DNA from 3 places in the Dactylosporangium sp. NPDC051087 genome. Region 3 is predicted to be linked to each of the others. Evidence: riboswitches for the same ligand, from Rfam matches in the RefSeq annotation. Region 3 holds a riboswitch; each other region holds the start of a gene.
The links. A riboswitch is a leader RNA that binds a small molecule or an ion and turns the genes downstream of it on or off. The one in region 3 is predicted to bind cobalamin.
Positions count from the first base shown of each region.

Region 1: it holds a riboswitch for cobalamin, as region 3 does, so the genes downstream of both, ACZ6TV_RS36950 (prenyltransferase/squalene oxidase repeat-containing protein) here and ACZ6TV_RS52875 (ribonucleoside-diphosphate reductase subunit alpha) in region 3, are expected to answer to the same signal.
Region 2: it holds a riboswitch for cobalamin, as region 3 does, so the genes downstream of both, ACZ6TV_RS41640 (VWA domain-containing protein) here and ACZ6TV_RS52875 (ribonucleoside-diphosphate reductase subunit alpha) in region 3, are expected to answer to the same signal.

Region 1 is NZ_JBVJIJ010000022.1:147,637-150,900, reverse strand. It holds gene ACZ6TV_RS36960 (ATP-binding cassette domain-containing protein) at 1-126, opposite strand, end outside; gene ACZ6TV_RS36955 (DUF4097 family beta strand repeat-containing protein) at 139-810, opposite strand; cobalamin riboswitch at 961-1,109, shown strand; gene ACZ6TV_RS36950 (prenyltransferase/squalene oxidase repeat-containing protein) at 1,199-2,254, shown strand; gene ACZ6TV_RS36945 (hypothetical protein) at 2,416-2,880, shown strand; gene ACZ6TV_RS36940 (prenyltransferase/squalene oxidase repeat-containing protein) at 3,011-3,264, shown strand, end outside.
Region 2 is NZ_JBVJIJ010000028.1:19,136-22,399, reverse strand. It holds gene ACZ6TV_RS41650 (hypothetical protein) at 1-776, opposite strand, end outside; gene ACZ6TV_RS41645 (hypothetical protein) at 845-1,705, opposite strand; cobalamin riboswitch at 1,833-1,980, shown strand; gene ACZ6TV_RS41640 (VWA domain-containing protein) at 2,016-3,264, shown strand, end outside.
Region 3 is NZ_JBVJIJ010000055.1:33,612-36,875, forward strand. It holds gene ACZ6TV_RS52865 (NUDIX hydrolase) at 1-440, shown strand, start outside; gene ACZ6TV_RS52870 (hypothetical protein) at 687-1,277, shown strand; cobalamin riboswitch at 1,338-1,551, shown strand; gene ACZ6TV_RS52875 (ribonucleoside-diphosphate reductase subunit alpha) at 1,683-3,264, shown strand, end outside.

The sequences.
Region 1 (3,264 bases), on a different contig from region 3:
GGCGCCGTTCGGGCCGAGCAGGGAGAAGATCGTCCCCGCGGGCACGGCCAGGTCGACGCCGTCGAGCACGACCTTGTCCCCGTACGACTTGCGCAGCCCGGTCGCCGCGATGGCCAGGTTCGTCATGGTGCTGTCCCTTCAGTTGCTGCGGGCGACGATGTCGCCGTGCGCGGTCGTGGCGTGGATGGTGAGCTCGGCGGCGCCGTCGCCGTTCTTCAGCGCGTTGTGGATGCGGCCGTGGCCGGTGCCGGCGTCCAGCGAGGCGGAGACGCCGGTGGCGGCGCCGACGGTCACGTCGCCGGCCTGGGTGCGCAGCACGAGGTTGCCGCGCACCGCCTCGGCGACGGTGATGTCGCCCTTGGCGGTGCTGATCTCCGACGAGCCGTTGACCCGGCCGACGACGACGTCGGCGGCGAGGACGGTGAGGTGGACGCTGTCGGCCTCGTCGACCTTGACCGCGCCGTGCGCCCCGTCGAAGGCGACGTCGCCGAAGCGGCCGACGGCCCGGAACTCGGCGCTGGCCGCCTTCACGGTCAGCTGGGAGCCGGCGGGCAGCTGCACGGTCACGTCGACGGAGCCCGAACTGCCGAGCAGCTGGTGCCGCACCCCGGCGTCGGCCGCGATCCGCAGGACGCCGCCGGCGTATTCGACCGTGGTCTGCTCCGCCACCTTCACGTCGCGGCTCTTCGCGGCGTCGGCCGGCCGGACCTGGACGGTCGTGTCGGCCCGGTCACCGGCGATGAACTGGACGCGGCCCGCGGGGATGTCGAGCACCGCGGAGATCGGGTCGGGGGTCTCGAAGGTCTGCATCGTGCTCTCCTCTGTCCGTTCGGCTTGGTGAGAGCACTGTCGCGAGCGCCACTGACAGCGGGCTGACAGCGCGCAGACACGCCGTCCCGCCCGTGTCAGTGAGCTGTTGGCATCGCCACAGCACGGCCGCCGGGATTGACGGCACCGCATCGCCGGGGACAGACTGTCGGTCACAACTACATAGCCGTGTGTTGATGGGGGAAGTCCGGTTGAAGTCCGGCGCTGGCCCGCAACGGTAGGCGGTGAGCGATGTCTGCTCGCCGCGAGCCCGAATACCTGTCCGACACGCGTCGTCTCTTGCACCTCCCTACCCGTCGTGGCCCACGGGTCGGAGCCACCGGGCATGCCCGGTTTCTCTCGACTGCCAGGGCCGGAGAGGCACCGCCCGATGGCAGTCCCCCGGCACCGCGCCCGCACCCTCCTCACGAGGGTGCTCGCCGCGCTCGCCCTGTCCAGCGTCCTGACCGTCACGGCCGTCGCACCGGCCGCCCTGCCGGTCACAGCTGCACCACCCACCGTCAACCGGTCCGACGCCGCCGCCGGGTGGCTGGCCCACCGGCTCGTCGACGGCGAACGCTTCGAGGTCGTCTTCGACGGCGTCGCCTACCCCGACCAGGGCCTCACCATCGACGCGATCCTCGCGTCCGCCGCCGCGAAGGTCGCCGGCGCGAACGCCGCCAAGGCGACGGCGTGGCTGGCCCGGCCGGAGATCCTCACCGGCTACATCGGGGACGGCACCGAGGCGTACGCGGGCGCGACCGCCAAGCTCGCCCTCGCCGCGCAGGTCCGCGGCGCCGACCCGGCCGCGTTCGGCGGCGTCGACCTGATCGCCCGGCTGCGCGGGCTGCAGGCGCCATCGGGCCGCTTCACCGACCGGTCGGCCTTCGGCGACTACAGCAACCAGCTCACCCAGGCGTTCTCGCTGCTCGCCCTGGACCGCACCCCGGCCGGGGCGCCCACGTCCGGCGGCACGTACCTCGCCGGCACCCGCTGCGCCGACGGCGGCTACCCGCTCTACTACGACCAGCCGGCGTGCATCAGCGACGTCGACGCGACCGCGTTCGCCGTGCAGGCGCTGCTCGCCGTCGGCCGTCCCGCCGACGCGGCGCCGGCGGTCGCGTGGCTGGTCTCGGCGCAGGCCGCCGACGGTTCGTTCGCCGACTCCGCCGGCACGGCGAACGCCAACAGCACCGGTCTGGCGGCACAGGCCCTGGCCGTCGCGGGACGGCCGGTCGCCTGGCTGAAGGCCCGCGGCTTCCTGCTCAGCCTGCAGGTCCGCTGCGGCGCGGACCGGGGCGCCATCGCCTACGCCGCCGGCGGGTTCGACCCGGCGACCGCGGTCCGGTCGACCGCGCAGGCGGTGCCCGGCCTGACCGGCTCGGGCCTGGCGACGCTCACCGCACGCGGATCCCGCGCCGCCGCACCGATCCTGGTGTGCCCGTGAACACGACGCCCGGCATGCCCGTGAACACCAGGCGCCACACACCCGCGCACACCGCCGCACGCGTTCCCCTGAACACCGGACCCCGCATGCCCCTGAACACCGGCGTGCCCCTGACCACCCGACCCGGCACACCCGTGCACACCGTCCACAGTGGAGGAATCATGCGCCGGTTGCCGGCCGCTCTGTTCGCCGCGCTCGCCGTCACCGCGACGTTCGTCCTCGCCGATCCGGCACCGCGGGCGGCGCACGCGGCCGCCTGCGCGCCCGGCGCCGGGGTGAGCGTCGTGGTCGACTTCGGCCCGCTCGGCGGCGGGGTCGTGGTCGGCTGCAAGCTCGGCGACCCGCCGACCGGGCTGGCCGCGCTGACCGGCGCCGGGTTCACCGTCACCGGCACGCAGCGCTGGGGCCTGGCGTTCGTGTGCAGGATCAACGGCCAGCCGACCGCGGCGTCCGACCCGTGCGTCAACACCCCGCCCACGTCGGCGTACTGGTCGTACTGGCACGCCACGCCCGGCGGCGCATGGACGTACAGCAGCGCCGGCGCCTCCTCGTTCAACCCGGCGATCGGCACCGTCGAGGGCTGGCGCTTCGGCTCCGGTCAGGCACCGTCGATCACCGCCCCCTGAGCCATCCGGCACCGGAGGCGGTGCCCCGCGGCACCGCCTCCGTCGGCTTCGAGCCTCCGTCAGCTCTGAGCCTCCGCCAGCTTTGAGCCTCCGCCAGCTTTGAGCCTCCGCCAGCTTTGAAAGGCCCCTCATGCGCCCGCACCGCAGCGCCGCCGCCGCTCTCGCCGCCACCGTCCTCGGCGGCGTGATCGCGGCCACCGCCGTCGCCGCCCCGAGCCCCGCGCAGCAGACCGCCGGCCGGGACGCCGCCACGTGGCTCACCACCCAGTTCGAGGACGGGGTGCTCACCAACTTCGGGCTGCCCGACATCGGCCTGACCGTCGACGCGCTCCTCGCCCTGCGCGCCACCGGCGTCGCCCCGGCCACCGCCGCCGCCGTCGCCGA
Region 2 (3,264 bases), on a different contig from region 3:
ACGAGCGTCAGCGGGTTGGTGTCGACGGTGGTGCCGTAGTTGAGCTTCACGGTGAGCGTGTAGGTGCCGGCGGCGACGTTCGTGGCGTCGAACTTCACCGACGCGTAGTCGTCGGCGCCGACGGGCAGGCCGGCCGCGTCGTTGAGCTGCGTGTAGGTCCGGTCGGCGGGGTAGCTGACGCCCAGCCCGGCGGGGCCGCCGGAGACGGTGATCTTCAGGTCGTCGACGCCGCCGCGGCGGGCCTGGAACACCAGCTGGCTCCACACCGGGGTCTTCTTCGGCACGGTCACCGTGCTGGTCTTCTGGACGACGCCGTCGCCGCTGACCAGGACGATCGGCAGGGTCGCGGTGGAGCTGCCGGTGCGGGCGGTGCCGACGCAGGTCGTCGCGCCGGCGGTCTTCTCGGTGTACGTGTAGTTCAGCGTGATCGGCGTGAGCGAGACCAGCGTGTTCGAGGTGACGGTGATGTTGAACGCCGCGTAGTCGACGCTGCCGGCCGAGAGCGAGTCGCCCTTCGACAGCGACGAGTAGGTCTTCGTGTTCGTGGGGTAGTTGACGGAGACGCCGGGCCCCGAGGCGGTGACCTTGACGTTGCAGATGTCGGCCGCCGCGCCCCACAGGGTGCTCACCCAGCCCGTCTGACCCAGCACCATCGGCGCGAGCAGCGGGATGGTCAGCCCGAGGCCGGGGGTCGCGGCGCTGGCCGGCGCGGCGGCGGGCAGGATGGCGGCCGCACCGGCGGCGCAGGCGAGAGCGATGGAGGCTGAACGGCGCATCGGAGAGGTCCTTCTCTGTCGGGACTTGGTGACGTCTGCCTGATCGGCGGCTCGGGGAGCGTGTTGAGCTAGCCGGTGAGCGCTATCCAGGTGTCGTACTGGTGCACCGCGATTCCCTCGAACGCGGCGTAGCGCTGCGCCGCACGGTCGACGTCGCTGAGCGTGGCCCGCATGGCGCTGTCGGTGCCGCCGTGGAAGGTGCAGTAGGCGCAGTCGCCGAGCGCCTGCGTCTCCGCGCCGAGCCGGGCCGGTTTCGCCGCCTCCCCGGCGCGGCGCAGCAGGTCGTCGGCGACGCCGAGCATGGAGTTGCCGCCGGTGGCGGTGTTGCGGTAGCTCATCACCGTGACGCCGTCGACCCGGGCGAGCACGGCGTCGGCCAGGTTCTCCCCGCCGACCTGCACGGTGGGCAGCCAGAACGGCACGTCCAGCTCGAGGGGCGGCCCGACCTGCGCCAGCTCGTCGAGCAGCCGCAGCAGCTGCGGCACGAGCACCGCCTGCTCCTGCTGCCACGTGGGCAGCAGGTAGGGCTCGACGTCGACGTGCAGCCCCCGGAACAGTCCGGTCGCGGCGGCGGCGCGGGCCCACGCGAGCGCGGTCGCGTGGTCCGTCGTCCAGTCCGGCTCGCCGCCGAGCGCGTCGAGCGTGATCCCGGCGTCGTCGCACAGCGCGCGGAGCCGGGTCAGCTCCGTGACGTCGGCGCGCGGGTCGTAGTACGCGAAGATCGTCGACACCGAGTGGGCGTTCGCCCAGGCCACGACGGTCTCCGGCGGCGCCCGGTCCCACAGCCACATGGCCCTGGTGCCGGGCGGGGCGACGCTGGTCTCCGGTGCGAGCGGCGGCAGCGTCCGGTGTACCGACGCCACCAGCAGACCAAGGGCCAGGACGACACCCAGGACGGGCCCCAGGACGGTGTCCGCGACGCCGCGCACGCGTGCCAGGACGCGGCGCGGGTCCGCCGGCGCCCGGTGCGCTGAGCCCGCCCACACGTCATCTGTTCGGCCGGTCGTGCCCGGCCCGAAGGATTTGGGTCACGTTGACGTCACTGGGAGCCGTGGGACACGATGAACCCCGAGCGGCCACAGGGAGGAACCCAGTGCGAGTCTGGGACGGTCCCGCCACTGTGACCGGGGAGCCTCCGTCCAGCACACGGGCCACGGCGGCGACCCGGGAAGTCAGACACTCCAGCCGCTCGTGCTTGTTGACCCAGCGGGCGCGGACCCGCTCGATAAGGATGTGCCCGTGACGTCGCCGTATCCGTTCTCGGCCGTGGTCGGCCTGCCAGACCTGCGCCTCGCCCTGCTGCTCACGGCCGTGTCCCCGGCGATCGGCGGGGTCCTCGTCCGGGGCGAGAAGGGCACCGCCAAGTCGACCGTCGTGCGGGGGCTGGCCACGCTGCTTCCCGAGGTCGACGTCGTCGCCGGCTGCCGCTTCGCCTGCGACCCCGCCGCCCCCGACCGGTCCTGCCCGGACGGCCCGCACTCCCTGGACGCGCCCGCCGCCCGGCGCCGGTCCGCGCTGGTCGAGCTGCCCGTCGGCGCCACCGAGGACCGGGTCGTCGGCACCCTCGACCTGCAGCGCGCCCTCGGCGACGGGGTCAAGGCCTATGAGCCGGGCCTGCTCGCCGCCGCGCACCGCGGTGTCCTCTACGTCGACGAGGTCAACCTCCTGCCCGACCACCTCGTCGACCTGCTCCTCGACGCGGCCGCGATGGGCCGCGCCCACGTCGAGCGCGACGGCGTCTCCGTCAAGCACGCCGCCCGCTTCCTCCTCGTCGGCACCATGAACCCGGAGGAGGGCGAGCCACGCCCGCAGCTCGTCGACCGGTTCGGCCTGGTCGTCGGCGTCGCCGCGCCCGCCACGGCGGCGCCCAGGGCCGAGGTCGTGCGGCGGCGGCTGGCGTACGAACTGGACCCCGACACCTTCGCGGCGCGCTACACGGAGGAGGACGCGGCCCTCGCCGCCCGGATCGCCGAGGCGCGGCGGGCGCTGCCGGCGGTGACGCTGCCCGACCGGCAGCTGGACCGGATCGCGCGGATCTGCCTGGCGTACCGGGTGGACGGCCTGCGCGCCGACATCGTCGTGGCCCGCACCGCGGTGGCCCTGGCCGCCTGGCACGGCCGGACGGTCGTGACGAAGGACGACCTGCGCGACGCGGCGAGGCTCGCCCTCCCGCACCGCCGCCGCCGCGACCCGCTCGACCCGCCGGGCGCCGACCAGGAACGCCTCGAGGAGATCCTCGACCAGGAGCTCAACGGCCCCGACGACGATCCCGACGAGGATCCCGACGCCGGTGGCCCGCCCCCGCGGGATCCACCCCCTGGGCCGGACGACCCGTCGCCCGATATTTCCGACACTCCGGATCTGTCCGCCGGAGAAGGCGACGGCCGGCCTCCGTCCCAACCCTCCGGGGGCGCCGACCGGCCTCCGTCCCGCCCCTCTTCAGGCACCTCCACCTCGCCCGACATTTCGGATACGTCTGGATCGGACG
Region 3 (3,264 bases):
GTCGATTCGTCTTCCCCCACCCGGCGGTCCCGCACGGAGCACAGGCCGTGTGGGCCGCCCCAGGCGGCGGCATAGAACCAGGTGAGGACGGGCTGTCCGCGCTTCGCCGCGAGCTGCGGGAGGAAACCGGCCTGGTCACCGCCGCCGATCCGCCGCACGTCTGGCATCAGGTGATCGTCAGCGCGGATCACGCGCCGGGCTTCTACGGCGTCGTCAACGACTACTTCCTCGTCCGCACCGACCACTTCGAACCGCAAGGCCAGCTCACCGACGAGCAGCTCGCCGCTGATGAGCACCTCGCCGGCTTTCGATGGTGGCGGCTCGCCGAGATCGCCGGCTACACCGGACCTGACCTGTTCTCGCCCCGTGACCTCGCCACACCGCTGACCGACCTGCTCACCTTCGGGACACCCTCCGCCCCGATCGCCCTCGGCTTATGAAGACCACCGGTCGCTGAAATCCGCGCTGCACCCAGGTCAGCGAACCCTTGCCGGGCAGAGCCAACCGACCCCAGAGCTGCCGATCTCATTGTCTGCCGGCTCGGCCTGCTACCACTAGCGGCTCCTGTTGCGTTTAGGGGTCGTCACGGGAACAGCCCCTGGGTCGGCTGGGGGACTGGATTCACTGCAAGAGGCATTGCGGCAATTGCCCTCGCGCTCGTGGCTGCTGCAACTACGATCGCCCCGATGGACTCCGACCGTGCCGACCGCACGCAAGCCAACTCGGTTGCGCAGGCCGAGTCAGTGCCGCCGTGGCTGCTCAGGGGCGCGCGCCCCGAGGTCGACGCCGCAGTCACGGCACCGATGGCCGTACCCTCGCTGCGCAGCGAGGCGGGCGGTCGTCTCGTCGATCGGGTGACGGCGTTCGCGCAGCGCATCGCGCCGACCGGCAGCAAGCGTCTCTCGGCAGAGCAGTACCCGGACCTCCAGGCCGCAACGGCGAAGTTCGGCACCGGGGCTGTGCAGCTCACCGTCACCGTGCAGCAACTCCAGACGCCGATCTACCTCACGGACCTCACGCTGGGATTCCCGGAGGATGTCTACCAGGAGTGGCCGAACGGCGTGCAGGTCGTGACGGTGCGCCACGCAATGCCGGACACGTTCCAACTCATCGCGGTACGAGGCAAGGGCGTGCAGCTCACGGTGTCCGTCACCGCAAGGACGCCGAGCGAGCAGAAGCCTGACCTGCTGGCCCCGTGGGCCGGCGCAGAGCAGTTCGTCCAGCGCTTCAGGGACGTCGCGAGCGACACGGCCATCGACGCCTTCGCCGCGGCGTAGTGGTGCAGGCGACACGCCGCTACACCATCTGGTGTTGCGCATTCAGCACCGCACCCATATATGGTGTTCCCTGCAGCTGGTTCGGCCGCTCTTCGGGGCGGTCGTGGCAACAGGGAACCCGGTGTGAATCCGGGACTGCCCCGCAGCGGTAAGTGGGAACGACCGCCGTCAACGAAGCACTGGACCGCGAGGTCTGGGAAGCGACGGCCAGTAGGTGGCGCCGGAAGGCGTCGCGCCCGCGAGTCCGAAGACCTGCCAGCGCACCGCACGCCGTCCGGTGTGCGGTGGTCGGATGCCGCGCGGGACGGCTGACGCCATCGCCGGGTGCGCCTCGCGTGCGCCTTTCTGTGGCGGCTTTCCCCTGCGCTCGTCCGACGTCGTCGGAGTTCGTGACGAGGGGGACACATGACGGTGACGCAGGACCAGGCCGGTCAGCGGGCGCCTGAGCAGCGGCGGCACGCGATGCAGGTGCGCAAACGCAACGGCGACCTGGAGCCGGTCGACGTCAACAAGATCGTGAAGGCGGTCGAGCGGTGGGTCGCCGACCTCGACGAGGTCGACCCGCTGCGCGTGGCGACGAAGACGATCAGCGGCCTGTACGACGGTGCGACGACGGCCGAGCTGGACAAGCTGTCGATCCAGACCGCGGCCGAGCTGATCGGTGAGGAGCCGCAGTACTCGCGGCTCGCCGCCCGGCTCCTGGCCGCGTACGTCGACAAGGAGGTCCGCGGCCAGGGCGTCGCCAGCTTCAGCCAAGCGGTCCGGTACGCGCACCAGCAGGGCCTGATCAGCGACGCCACCGCGGCGTTCGTGGCCCGTAACGCCCGTAAGCTCGACGACGCCGTCGACCTGGACGGGGACCTGCGGTTCGAGTACTTCGGGCTGCGGACGGTCGCCGACCGGTACCTGCTGCGCCATCCGCAGACGCGGCTGGTGGTGGAGACGCCGCAGTACTGGCTGCTGCGCGTCGCCTGCGGGCTGTCCACGACGCCGGCCGAGGCGATCGGCTTCTACCGGCTCATGTCGTCCCTCGCGTACCTGCCGAGCTCGCCGACGCTGTTCAACTCCGGCACCGCGCACACCCAGATGTCGTCCTGCTTCCTGGTCGACTCGCCCCGCGACGAGCTGGACTCGATCTACGAGCGGTACCACCAGGTCGCGAAGCTGTCGAAGTTCTCCGGCGGGATCGGCATCTCCTGGACGCGGGTCCGCGGCCGGGGCGCGCTCATCCGCGGCACCAACGGCAGGTCCAACGGGATCGTGCCGTTCCTGAAGACGCTCGACGCCGGGGTCGCCGCCGTGAACCAGGGCGGCCGGCGCAAGGGCGCCGCGTGCGTGTACCTGGAGCCGTGGCATCCGGACATCGAGGAGTTCCTGGAGCTGCGGGACAACACCGGCGAGGAGTCCCGGCGCACCCACAACCTCAACCTGGCCAACTGGATTCCGGACGAGTTCATGCGCCGGGTCGAGGCCGACGCCGACTGGTCGCTCATCGACCCGTCCGACGCGCCCGAGCTGCCGGACCTGTTCGGTGCGGAGTTCGACGAGGCGTACCGGGCGGCGGAGAAGCACGCCGTGAAGACCGTCAAGGCCCGTGACCTGTACGGCCGGATGATGCGCACCCTCGCGCAGACCGGCAACGGGTGGATGACGTTCAAGGACCGCTCCAACGCGCTGTCCAACCAGACCGGGACGCCCGGCAACACCATCCACCTGTCGAACCTGTGCACGGAGATCCTCGAGGTCAACAGCGACGACGAGACCGCCGTGTGCAACCTCGGCTCGATCAACCTCGGCGCGCACCTCACCACCGACAGCGCCGACGGCGTGGACTGGGACAAGCTGCGCGCCACCGTCCGCACCGCCGTGGTGTTCCTCGACCGGGTCATCGACATCAACTACTACCCGTCGGCGCAGGCCGCCGCGTCGAACCCGCGCTGGCGACCCGTCGGGCTCGGGCTGATGGGCCTGCAGGACGCGTTCTTCA